3 regions of the Ruminococcus sp. HUN007 genome follow, and region 1 is predicted to be linked to each of the others. Evidence: predicted binding sites of a transcription regulator. Region 1 holds the regulator's gene; each other region holds the start of a gene.
What was found. The regulator HrcA, encoded in region 1, represses chaperone genes, less so after heat shock. The targets are predictions, from matches to a motif close to TGTTAGCACTCNNNNNNNNNGAGTGCTAACA.
Positions count from the first base shown of each region.

Region 2: the regulator HrcA is predicted to act here: its motif matches at 2,849-2,879, upstream of CC97_RS17485 (Hsp20/alpha crystallin family protein).
Region 3: the regulator HrcA is predicted to act here: its motif matches at 1,772-1,802, upstream of CC97_RS14710 (co-chaperone GroES).

Region 1 is NZ_JOOA01000002.1:2,527,846-2,532,054, reverse strand. It holds gene ppk1 (polyphosphate kinase 1) at 1-1,881, shown strand, start outside; gene hrcA (heat-inducible transcriptional repressor HrcA) at 2,173-2,910, shown strand; gene CC97_RS21110 (HrcA family transcriptional regulator) at 2,888-3,220, shown strand; gene grpE (nucleotide exchange factor GrpE) at 3,213-3,797, shown strand; gene dnaK (molecular chaperone DnaK) at 3,884-4,209, shown strand, end outside.
Region 2 is NZ_JOOA01000002.1:3,083,550-3,087,758, forward strand. It holds gene CC97_RS17470 (DUF3990 domain-containing protein) at 1-132, shown strand, start outside; gene CC97_RS21420 (hypothetical protein) at 129-251, shown strand; gene CC97_RS17475 (LytTR family DNA-binding domain-containing protein) at 627-1,076, shown strand; gene CC97_RS17480 (hypothetical protein) at 1,093-2,070, shown strand; gene CC97_RS17485 (Hsp20/alpha crystallin family protein) at 2,279-2,722, opposite strand; gene CC97_RS19230 (hypothetical protein) at 3,014-3,775, shown strand; gene CC97_RS17495 (type IA DNA topoisomerase) at 3,929-4,209, shown strand, end outside.
Region 3 is NZ_JOOA01000002.1:2,399,435-2,403,643, reverse strand. It holds gene groL (chaperonin GroEL) at 1-1,298, opposite strand, end outside; gene CC97_RS14710 (co-chaperone GroES) at 1,443-1,727, opposite strand; gene CC97_RS14705 (response regulator transcription factor) at 2,107-2,808, shown strand; gene CC97_RS14700 (trypsin-like peptidase domain-containing protein) at 2,840-4,147, shown strand; gene rsmI (16S rRNA (cytidine(1402)-2'-O)-methyltransferase) at 4,206-4,209, opposite strand, start outside.

The DNA.
Region 1 (4,209 bases):
GATTCTATATTTGCACGGGTAAGGAAGACGGAACCGCAGAAGGACAAGGCTTACCGCGACATAATGAAGCTGCTTGAAAAGCATGATATAAAGCAGGTCTCGATGGACAGGCTGACAGATGAGGAAGACGCTTTTCTGCGTGAATATTTCAGAGCGGAGATACAGCCCGTACTCTCGCCGCTGATAATCGACAAGCGCCATCCCCTTCCTTTTATAAAAAACAAGGAACTTTATATAGCAGTCCGCCTCGATTCGAAATCGGGCAACAAAATCGGGCTGCTTCCGGTCAGCGAACGCATAAAGCGCGTCATCCAGCTGAGCCGCAGGCCGTTCCGGTTTGTACTTGCCGAGGATGTGATACTCAAATACGCCTCCGAGGTATTTGAAAACTACAGCGTTCTTGAAAAGTCGATAATACGCGTCACGAGAAACGCTGACATAAGCGAGGATGACGACTCGCTTCTTGACAACGACTTTGATTTCCGCGACGTAATGGAAGAACTGATCAAGAAAAGAAAGAAGCTCGCACCGGTACGTCTGCAGATATGCGGCGCAACCGGAAGTGAAATGGTGAAGTATCTGTGCAAGCGCCTTGAAATCAGTGAAAACCAGGTATTTTCCGCATCGGCTCCGCTCGACCTTTCATTTACATTCATGATAAAGTCGATGTTTGAAACCTCAAAGCCGGAGCTGTGCTACATGCATTTCGCACCGCAGCACTCCCCTGCTATAAACGAAAACAGACCGATGGCAGAGCAGATACGTCAGAAAGATATAATCCTGCACTACCCTTACGAAAGCATCAAGCCTTTTATCCGCATGCTGAACGAAGCTGCAGCGGATCCTGATGTGGTATCGGTAAAAATAACGCTGTACCGCCTTGCACGCAACAGCAAGATAATTCAGGCTCTGGTGGACATGGCCGAACGCGGCAAGGACGTTCTCGTACTGGTAGAACTGCGCGCCAGATTCGATGAGGAGAACAACATCGGCTGGTCAAAACGTCTCCAGAATGCCGGATGTACTATTATATACGGACCGCCGGGTCTGAAAGTCCATTCAAAGCTTCTGCTTATAACCCGCAGAAGAGGCGGCAGACTCGAGTACATTACACAGGTGGGCACCGGAAACTACAACGAAAAGACTTCCGAACTGTACACCGACCTTTCACTTCTGACGGCAAATGAAAAAATAGCTGCCGGAGCACTTGAAGTCTTCAACGCACTTTCACTCGGCTCACTCGTGAAGAAGTCAGACAGCCTGCTGGTCGCTCCGTTATGCCTGCAGTCAAAGGTCATTGAAATGATCGACGAGGAAATAATGCAGGCCAGAAGCGGAAACAAGGCATACATCGGCATAAAGATAAATTCACTTTCCGACAAAGTCATAATCGACAAACTCGCCGAAGCTTCACAGGCAGGCGTACGAACAGAACTCGTCATACGAGGCCTGTGCTGCCTTATTTCAGGGGTAAAGGGAAAGACTGATAACATACGTGTGACAAGCATAGTAGGCCGTTTCCTTGAACACAGCCGCATCTATATTTTCGGAACGAAGCAGAGAAGAAAAGTATACATCAGTTCCGCTGACTTCATGACCCGTAACACTGTCAAGCGCGTCGAGGTAGCAGTACCGGTGTATGACCCGGACATAAAGGACCGCGTTGTGAACATTTTTGAAACTCTCATTTCAGATGACACCAAGGCAAGGATCCAGGGTTCAGACGGAATGTACCGCAGAAAGAGTGTCCGCAGAAAGAACATAAGCGCACAGGATACTTTCATGACCGAAGCTATAGAAAAAGCCGCATCAGCACCTGCGGAAAGAAAACCGGACGACAGCGGATTTTCTGATTTCTATAAATCATTTCTTATGCAGTAGCCTCGTTTAAAACCGCAGCGTATCCGCACTTTTATCTCTCCCGTAAAGGGAGTGCTAATGAGTAACCATCAAAACGATAATAAAATCATTACGGCGTCCCGCAAAAAAGGGACGCTTTTTTTGTGCACAAATAACATCAGATTCAAATTTCGGGCATCTACTTTGACAGTTTTAACAAAGATGAATAAACCTATTGACATTCGCCTTAAATAATGTTAAATTATATTTAGCACTCAGAGAGATAGAGTGCTAACACTTACGAACCAATATTGCTAATCAGGAGGCTTTCAGATGGATGAACGAAAGCTAAAAATACTGGCAGCTGTTGTAGATGAATATATTCTTACAGGCGAGCCTGTTGGTTCAAAGGCCATTTCCAAAGTACCGGGCATCAACGTTTCAGCAGCCACGATCCGAAACGACATGTCTGTTCTCGAACAGCTCGGATACCTTGAACAGCCGCACACATCGGCAGGACGAATTCCTACATTCAACGGATACCGCCTGTACATAGATCAGCTGATGACAGTCGAGGAACTCTCGGAAAGCGAACGTCAGAGACTTGATGCAATGCTCGGTGAAGAGGAAAACCTCACTGAAGAATCAATAATTCAAAGTGCCGGAAAAGCTCTTGCGGAACTCACAAAATGCGCTTCTGTAGTTGCAAATTCCGCACCTAAGTTTTCAGTCATCACCAAGGTTGATGTTGTTCCGACCGGCAAGCGTCTTTACCTTATACTGCTTATCACATCAAACGGCAGTATCAAGAACAAGGCATGCAGACTTGAATTTGATCTTGATGAAGAACAGCTCGCATTTTTTTCACATTACATTCAGGAAAATCTTCAGGGTGTTTCAATCGAGGAACTCTCGGAAGAACGAATGGAAAAACTTATTACAGCACTCGGTGCTTATATGATTACCCTTGCTCCGCTGGTAAAAGGTCTGTGTGAACTTTCACAGGATCTTCTCCACAATGAGCTTACGATAAGCGGCACAAAACAACCTGATCTCGTGCAGCGACTTTGACAAGAACGAGATAGTAAGATTCATTGAACACAAAAATGATTTTGCTGAGTTCCTTGACAGCAGTTTCAGCGGAATACAGGTAATGTTCAGTGAGGAAAATGACGACTTCATAATCGGCAACTCGAGCATGATAGTTTCAAAGTACCGCAAGGGTGACAAGGAAGCCGGTTCACTCGGAATAGTCGGACCGATGCGACTCAACTATGCAAAGATCATACCTTATATAGAGTATTTTACGCAGAAGATAACAGATGTTCTTACCGGAGAAATTCCGGAAACTGCGGGAAAGGAACCAGACAATAATGAGTAAGAAAAAGCACGCAGAAGAAACTTCAGAAAAGGAACTCGAAGTGAACGAAGCTTCTGAAAACGAAGCAGAAGAAGCTGCCGCAGAAAATGCAGAAACAGCGGAGGAAACTTCTGAAGCATCGCCGGAAGAAAGTGCTGATGCAAAAGTCACTGCACTTGAGGAAGAACTTAAAAAGGAAAAGGACAATTACATGAGACTTTTCGCTGAGTTCGACAACTTCAGAAAGAGAACTTCAAGAGAAAAAACTGAAGCATACGGAGATTCCGCAGCAAAAACAATAGGCGCTATCCTCCCCGCTCTGGACAACTTCGAAAGAGCACTCGATGCTCCGTGCGAGGATGAAAACTTCAAGAAGGGTGTTGAAATGATCTTCACTCAGCTCAACGGCATTCTCGAAAAGCTCGGAGTAACAGAAATAGAAGCACTCGGCGCACCATTTGATCCGAACTTCCACAACGCCATCAAGCAGGTGGAAAGCGAAGACGCCGAATCTGACACTGTATGCGAGGTATTCCAGAAGGGATACAAACTCGGCGACAGAGTAATAAGAACTGCAATGGTTGCAGTAACCGCCTGATCACAGATCATTCTGATGACAGGATATTAAAACGCAAACAAACAATAAACAAATATAAACATTCAGATTGAAAGGATGAATCAGTTATGGGAAAGATCATTGGTATTGACTTAGGTACAACAAACTCATGCGTAGCAGTTATGGAAGGCGGTAACTCAGTAGTTATCCCTAACTCAGAAGGTGCAAGAACAACTCCTTCAGTAGTTGCATTCACAAAGAACGGCGAAAGACTTGTTGGTCAGACAGCAAAGCATCAGGCTATCACAAACCCTGACAAGACTATCATCTCCATCAAGCGTCACATGGGTTCAGACTACAAGGTAGATATAGACGGCAAGAAGTACACACCACAGGAGATCTCAGCAATGATCCTTCAGAAGCTGAAGGCTGACGCTGAAGCATATCTCGGCGA
Region 2 (4,209 bases), 560 kb from region 1:
CAATACCAAAATAAAATGATATCTTTTGATATGCTGATTAAAGGAATGACTTTTAAAGATGTTACTAATCAGATTTCTTTTCATACACATGAAAGCCTGAAATTACTAAAGAAAGAAGGAACGATAAAATGACAATTCAGGAACAGTTGATGGAGTTCAATATTCAGGATATTATTGAATATATCGTTAATGATGAAAAAACAGATTATGAAGCAGCAATGAAGAGCTTTTTTTTCTTCTGTAACTTTTGAAAAACTGCAGGACCTCGAAACAGGTCTTTACCGCGAAAGTTCAGGTTATGTGTACGATCTGTACTGTTCGGAGAAATCCAATGGATTATTTATTCAAAACGAGATATGAAATCAAAAAACATCGAAAAGGTTAAACCGGGCTGCCAATGCAGCCCGGTTTTATAAGTAGCACCATCAAAACAATGTTTTGATGGTACCATTTCTAATCACTGCAGCTTGATCTGCTGCAGTAAATACGAAGTAAAATGCACCGGATCCGGTGAGTTTATGCATTTTAAGTGCAACTCATGCCTGAATCCGGTGCATCTTGTTTCTTACCTCTTTTTTACGAAACGGATTTATGATATACTGAAAATACAGACAGGAGGTATGAAAATGAAGTTTCGGATTTCTGTTTCAGATGAAAAACAAAGCTTAGTAGAAAAATTTCTTGCAGAACACGGTATTGAGATCGGTGAGGATGCGGAATATGTGATTTCGGAATCTTCAGGATATGCCTCTTTCCTTGCGGCGCGCGGCAAAGACAGGGAGACTGTCCGGATATCGGCAGATGAGGTCGTGTTTATCGAATCTTTCGGGAAGGATATCGAGATACACACCCTTAAGGATACATACTATTCACAGGACCGTATCTATCAGCTTGAAACAAAGCTTGATCCGAAGGAATTTTTAAGGATAAGCAAGTCGGTCATCATTTCACGGAAACATGTGAAAAAGATACGACCGGCGCTTTCGATGAAATATGTACTTACAATGACGGACGGAACTCTGGTGGATGTGACGAGAAGCTACTACAGCGAGTTCCGGAGATTCTTTGATTTCTGACAAGGAGGAATGAAAAATGGGAATTATGAAATCTTTACTTATAGTCGTTGCTGCTGCGGCAGTGATAATACTGGGCCTTTGCATTTACCTTTATAACAGGCGTCTTGACAAGATAGCCAAAGGTGAGGCCCGCGGAACGCATACTTCAGTTCCGGAACCTAAAATGACAGCTCTTATAGTATATCTGGCTTTTATTTTTCTGATAGTATGGATCACTCTGATCAACAGTCAGCGTATCACTTCGCAGTCGGAAAATTATATTGACGATATCATGGATATGAAGACGGAAATATCTGATCTGCGCCGTGAAATAGAAGAAAACGCAACACATTTCAGACGCATTTCATATGTTACGAGAAATGCTGATTTTAAAGAAAAGATGGTTGATATAGTCTATACCATTGAGCTGAAAGAATATTCAGATGACACCAAAGTAACGGTAAACATTGACGGAACAGATGTCGCTCTTGAAAAATATGCTCCGGGACTTTACAGCGGTTCGTTCAGGGCAGATATGTTTAAAGTCATAGATAACGCGGTAGTAAAAATAACTGACGACGGAAGAACTGTTACTGAGGATGCAGATGTATTTGAAGACGAAATATTTCAGAATGTGATCCCGCAGATCTCGGTGGCATATAATAACGCATCTACATTAATTGCCGGAGGAAATATCAGCTTTGAAGGCGGTTATTTAGTCGAAGCTGAAGACCCGGAGAATATTGAATCGATAAAAGTAACCTACATGGCAGGAAGCGAGGATATTAAAACAGTAGATATAACTGAAGATTTCCGTAACGGAAACACGATAAACTGCGATAAGATCACTACTAAAGATAATACGATTTCATTCAGATTTGAAGTTGTAACAAAGAGTGGACTTAAACTTGTTGATACTCACAACGTATGCCATAAGGATCTTCCGGAATATCCGGATGATCATAAAGCAGTCTATGATCCTGACGGTAACAAACTGTGGGATAATGAAACTTAAGAATGAAAGGAAGTCGCCGTCTCTTCCGGGCCGTCGACTGCTATTGAAATCATCAGCCACCCCGCCGGGTGGCTGATGATATTTTACAACACGTACCATTCCTTTAACGGCTTTAACTTTCCCTTATCACATAAAAACAAACTCCCCGGAACTGCTCATACGAACAGCTCCGGGGAGCATCATTTTGGGATCATAACTTAGCGAGGTATTATCCCTCAATTGCAATATACTTGTGATTCTCCAGCTTCTTAGGTTCTGCCTTCGGAACGCAGATGTTCAGAACACCGTCCTCAAACTTCGCCTTCACATCGGCTTCTGTAACAGTATCTCCGATATAGAAGCTCCTCTGCATTGCGCCTGCATAACGCTCCTGACGGATCAGCTTGCCCTTCTTAGTTTTTTCGTCCTTGTCAAGTCCCTTTGCGACACTGACAGTCAGATAACCGTTCTGAAGCTCAAGATTGATCTGATCTTTCTTGAAGCCCGGCAGGTCGATCACGATCTCATAGTGATCATCATGCTCATGAACATCAGTCCTCATGACCTGGGCGGCGTGTTTACCGTACAGCTTCTTCTCCACGTCTCTGCTGAAATCAGGAAATCTGAAGAAATCATCGAATAAGTTTTCACCGAAAATGCTTGGATACAACATAGGTCAGTCCTCCTTTTTTACTCGTCACATTGTTTCCATTGCTTCGAGCAAGGGGACGGAGGGTTCAGCACCCGGATCCTTTTGTGCTTCTCTGTTCCTTTGTTCTGATTATATTATAGCATTCTTGATTAGCACTGTCAAGGGGAGAGTGCTAATTTTCACACAGGTTTCATATTACTGTTTTTTATTAACAAGTGCATCGTTGAGCTCAGAAAGCCTTGATTTCATGAGACCTATAGGTTATACTATATTTGGGAAACTTACTCAGTCTGTTTTTCAGGAGGTACAAAAATGAGAAAATCAAAATTTTTAACAGTCTGCTGCGGAAGTGTTCTTGTCGCTGCGGCAATGTTCATGAATGCCGGAAGATTAAGTGCGGAAGGGTTACTAAACTACGATGTGGACGGAAACGGTACTGTTAATGTGCTGGACCTGATACATCTGAAGTCGTATCTGATTGGAGAAGAGAAACCGAATGAGCCGGAGAAAACTGAACCGAAAGAAGGTCAGACCGACTATAAGATCTCGAAGGATTACATCGATGCGATAAAAAAGATCGATGCCGATGATGTGGAGATCGAAAAGAAATGGCTGATCGATAAGGATAGGATCCCGTATAATCTTTCTTGGGTGGAGCATGTTATCGAGATCGAGCAGACATATGTGTGCTTTTCGCCTGAAATGAGACTCAGAAAATACGACAGCGGTGCGTCCTATGAATTTACGGTAAAATCCAATATGAGAAGCGACGGCCTTGCTCGTGACGAGACCAATATCGCAATAACGGAAGATGAGTACAACGACATTATAAAGAAAAAGGAAGGTAATACTATCCACAAGACAAGATATCAGTTTATGGATGCCGGTCAGGTCATCGCCATTGATATTTTCCACGGCGATCTTGACGGGCTTGCCTATATGGAGATAGAATTCCCTGACTTCAGTGCGGCAGAAAAATATCAGACTCCGGACTGGGTAATAGCCGATGTTACCTCTGATATCAGATACAAGAACGGCCATCTCGCAAGATTCGGCATTCCTGAGCGTGAATGATCCTGCACCGTAACAGTTCCACTTGATAAAAACGCGAAAATATGGTACAATTATAGTTCCTGCAGTGTTTGTAAAGGAGTCGCTGATCAGTGCCTGTGAGTGTTATCGTACTCCTCAGGTGCTATCCGAAGTAAACCGAAAGGAATAGATGAGATGACTGTTATAATCGCAGAAAAACCGAGTCTTGGAAGAAATATCGCAGCGGCAATAGGCGGTATGTCAAAGAGGGACGGATTTCTGGAAGGCAACGGATATATCGTTACATGGGCGTTCGGCCATCTGTTTACTCTGGCTGATATAGAAACCTACAATCCTCTTCCTGAAGGGGAAAAATACTGGACACTAAAGAATCTGCCGTGTTTCCCTGAGTCGTACAGATTTGAGCTGAAAAAAGATACATCAGGCAGGCAGGATGACGGTGTAAAAAAACAGTT
Region 3 (4,209 bases), 130 kb from region 1:
CCTTCGAGTTCAGGGATGAGCTTTTCAACTGCTGGCATAGCATTGATAAGAGCTGTACCGCCGCCTGCTACGATACCTTCTTCAACAGCTGCCTTTGTAGCTGCAAGAGCATCTTCGATTCTGAGCTTCTTTTCCTTCATTTCGATCTCAGTAGCAGCACCTACCTTGATAACAGCTACGCCGCCTGAAAGCTTTGCAACTCTTTCCTGAAGCTTTTCCTTGTCGAAGTCAGATGTTGTTGTTTCGATCTGAGCCTTGATCTGAGCGAGTCTTTCCTTAACTGCTTCGCCTGAACCTGCACCGTCAACGATAATTGTGTTTTCCTTGCCGATAACGACCTGCTTAGCGCGGCCGAGCTGATCCATTGTTGTATCCTTGAGTTCGAGGCCGAGTTCTTCTGTGATAACTTCACCGCCTGTGAGGATAGCGATATCCTTGAGCATTTCCTTACGTCTGTCGCCGAAGCCAGGAGCCTTGACACCTACGCATACGAATGTTCCTCTGAGCTTGTTGAGAACGAGAGTTGTAAGAGCTTCGCCTTCGATGTCCTCAGCAATGATAACGAGCTTCTTGCCTGCCTGAACGATCTGTTCGAGAAGCGGAAGGATGTCCTGGATGCTTGAGATCTTCTTGTCTGTGATGAGGATGAGAGCATCATCGATAACAGCCTTCATCTTGTCTGTATCTGTAACCATGTAAGGTGAGATGTATCCGCGGTCAAACTGCATACCTTCAACAACTTCGCTGTATGTTTCTGCAGTCTTGCTTTCTTCGATAGTGATAACACCGTCCGATGTTACCTTTTCCATTGCTTCAGCGATGAGCTTACCAACGTTTTCGTCAGCTGATGAGATAGTAGCAACTCTTGCGATATCAGCTGAACCTTCAATTTTCTTTGAATTGTCAACGATAGACTTTACTGCAGCGTCAACAGCCTTTGAGATACCCTTTCTTACGATCATCGGGTTAGCACCTGCAGCAACGTTCTTCATACCTTCACGGATGAGAGCCTGTGCAAGGAGTGTAGCTGTTGTTGTACCGTCACCGGCAGCGTCATTTGTCTTTGTAGCAACTTCCTTAACGAGCTGAGCACCCATGTTTTCGAATGCATCTTCGAGCTCGATCTCCTTGGCAATTGTAACACCGTCATTTGTGATGAGCGGAGCACCGAATTTCTTGTCGAGAACTACGTTTCTGCCCTTAGGTCCGAGTGTGATCTTTACTGTATCTGCAAGCTTGTTGATACCAGCCTGAAGTGCTTTTCTGGCTTCTTCGCCGTAAATAATATTCTTTGCCATAACTATTACTCCTTTATATCTGATTTATATTTTCTTTCTTAGCTCAAGTCAGCAATCCGGCTTTGCCGGATTGCTGAAGCGGGGAGATTGCAGGCTTCGCCCCGTACCCCACGCTGATTTATGAATAGATCAGCGTTTCATTAATTATTCAACGATAGCGAGAATGTCTTCCTGTCTGAGGATAGTGTATTCAACGCCGTCAACCTTGACTTCTGTTCCTGAGTACTTGCCCGTAAGAACCTTGTCGCCAGGCTTAACGTACATTTCAACCTTGTTTCCGTCAACCATTCCGCCGGGACCAACAGCTACTACTTCTGATACCTGTGGCTTTTCCTTTGCTGAACCGGTAAGAATGATTCCGCTCTTTGTTGTTTCCTCTGCTTCAGTAAGTTTAACAACTACTCTGTCTGCAAGTGGTTTGATTGTCATAATATATTTCCTCCTTAAAACTTTTCAGGATAACTGATTATATTTATTAGCACTCTTTATCTTTGAGTGCTAATTATATTTTACCAACTTATAATAAAACAATCAAGGGGTTTAAGCAATTTTCCCGAAACTTTGTGGAATTGTTTTTAGTATTCCACGTCATGCATGAATATTTGTGCAACTAGCATAAGCGATTTTAACATCTGAAAGTATGTTAAATTCTTATTAATTTCCACGTAATAATTTGTTCACAATTCTGCTTGTACACATCAGTTTATTATTGTATAATTATAGTGAACGTCAAAGATAAATCTGACTTTCAATGCAACCGGTCAATAATAATAGCCCCTTATTTTTCTGGCAAAGGAGATGATGCAGAATGTCACTGGGCAAAGTCCTTATAATCGACGATGACAAAAACACATGCAGTGTTCTTAAATCTGCTCTCGAAAAAGACGGAAACACAGTTATTTTCGCTCATGACGGAGAAAACGCCATGATCACGTTCAGAGCTGTAAAGACTGATTTCATACTTCTTGACGTTGCTGTTCCCGGTTCAGACGGCTGGCAGCTCTGCAAGGAAATAAGAAAAAAATCGTCCGTACCTCTTATAATAATAACATCACGGAATGACACATTCGACAAGGTTCTGGGACTGGAACTCGGAGCTGATGACTATATTACAAAGCCTTTTGAAATAAAGGAAGTAATGGCACGTATAAAGGCGGTGCACCGCAGAACAAGCTTCTCCGGACACAGCGACAACAAGGAAGTCTCACACGACAGACTTACGGTGAATCTTTCACAGTACGAGCTCAAGGTAAACGGCATAGTAAAGGAAGCTCCTCCGAAGGAACTTGAACTTCTTTACTTTCTTGCCTCCAACCCGAACAGGGTCTACACACGCGACCAGCTTCTCGACGAAGTATGGGGATTTGAATACTACGGCGATTCAAGAACTGTAGACGTACACATTAAAAGACTCCGCGAAAAACTCGAAGGCACTTCGGACAAATGGTCCCTTAAGACCGTCTGGGGCGTAGGATACAAATTCGAAACAGAGATCGAGGAGCCTGCATAAAGGCAAACAACAGAACAACGAAAGGACACAAATGGAACAATTTGAAAACAACACCACAGAACCTTCCGGCGGAAACGAAGAAAAGGCAGTACTTCCGGAAAATGTTTTTGACAAGGAACTCCTGATATACGACGCAGAAAAATTCCTTTGTGACACTGACTACAGAAACAGACTGCAGGAACGTGAAGAACGCACACCAAAGCCGGCTGTTTTTCTTTCAATATGCGCAGTGCTTCTTATACTTGCTTTTGCTGTATACTGCATTGTCGTCCGGTCCTTCAGGCTGAAAGACAGCTTTTACTCTCCCGGAACCAGAACAACTGTTGTACTTGGTCTCAACAGCCGTCCTGACAAGGATGAGGATCTGAAAGACAGCACCGGACGCTACACCTCATCCGGCATCTGCCAGGCAGTCGGACCTTCAGTAGTGGAAATAATCATATACGAAGACGGCAAAACCGACACACCTTCAGGCAGCGGATCAGGCATTATACTTTCTGCTGACGGATATATCGCAACAAATGCTCACGTAATACAGAACGGCAAAACCGTAAAAGCAGTTCTTTCGGACAAATCAGTCTTCACCGCCGAAGTCGTCGGCTATGACGCAAAAACCGATATCGGCGTGGTGAAAATAGCCCCGGGAGACAAAAAGCTGAAGCCTGCCGAATTCGGCAATTCAGATGATGTAATACAGGGTGAACAGGTAATGGCCATCGGAAACCCGGGCGGTCTTCACGGAAGCATATCCGGAGGTTACGTTTCCGGTATAAACCGAATGATACGAGGTGACCAGACCGGACGCGAAATGAACTGCATCCAGACTGACGCCGCAATAAGCCCCGGCAACTCCGGAGGCGCTCTTGTAAACATGTTCGGCCAGGTAATAGGAATAACCTCATCAAAATATGTAAGCTCGAGCTACGGCTATGAAGGTCTCGGTTTTGCGATTGCGATCAATGATGCCAAGCCCGTTATAGAAGAACTTGTCGCCAACGGATTTATAAGCGGACGATTCAAAGTCGGAATAACCTTCTACGAGATCACAGCCGCCCAGTCAGCAGCTTCCGGTCTGCCGGAAGGCCTTCTGATAGAATCCATGGACGAAAACTGCGACATTTCAAAGTCAGGACTCAAAGCAAAGGATATAATCGTGGAAATCGAAAATATCAGAGTCAATGACTACGACTCCTTCATGGATGCCATAAACAGGCGCGGCAAAAAAGCCGGCGACAAAGTACGTGCAAAGGCTGTGCGCGTTGACGAAAAAGACACCTCAAAACGTGAAACAATAGATTTTGAATTCACTCTGGTTGAAGATACATCCGGAAATTATTAAGGAAACACTGATCAAATATGAAGATCCGCCCCGGCAGCACCGGGGCGGATCGTTTTTTTTAT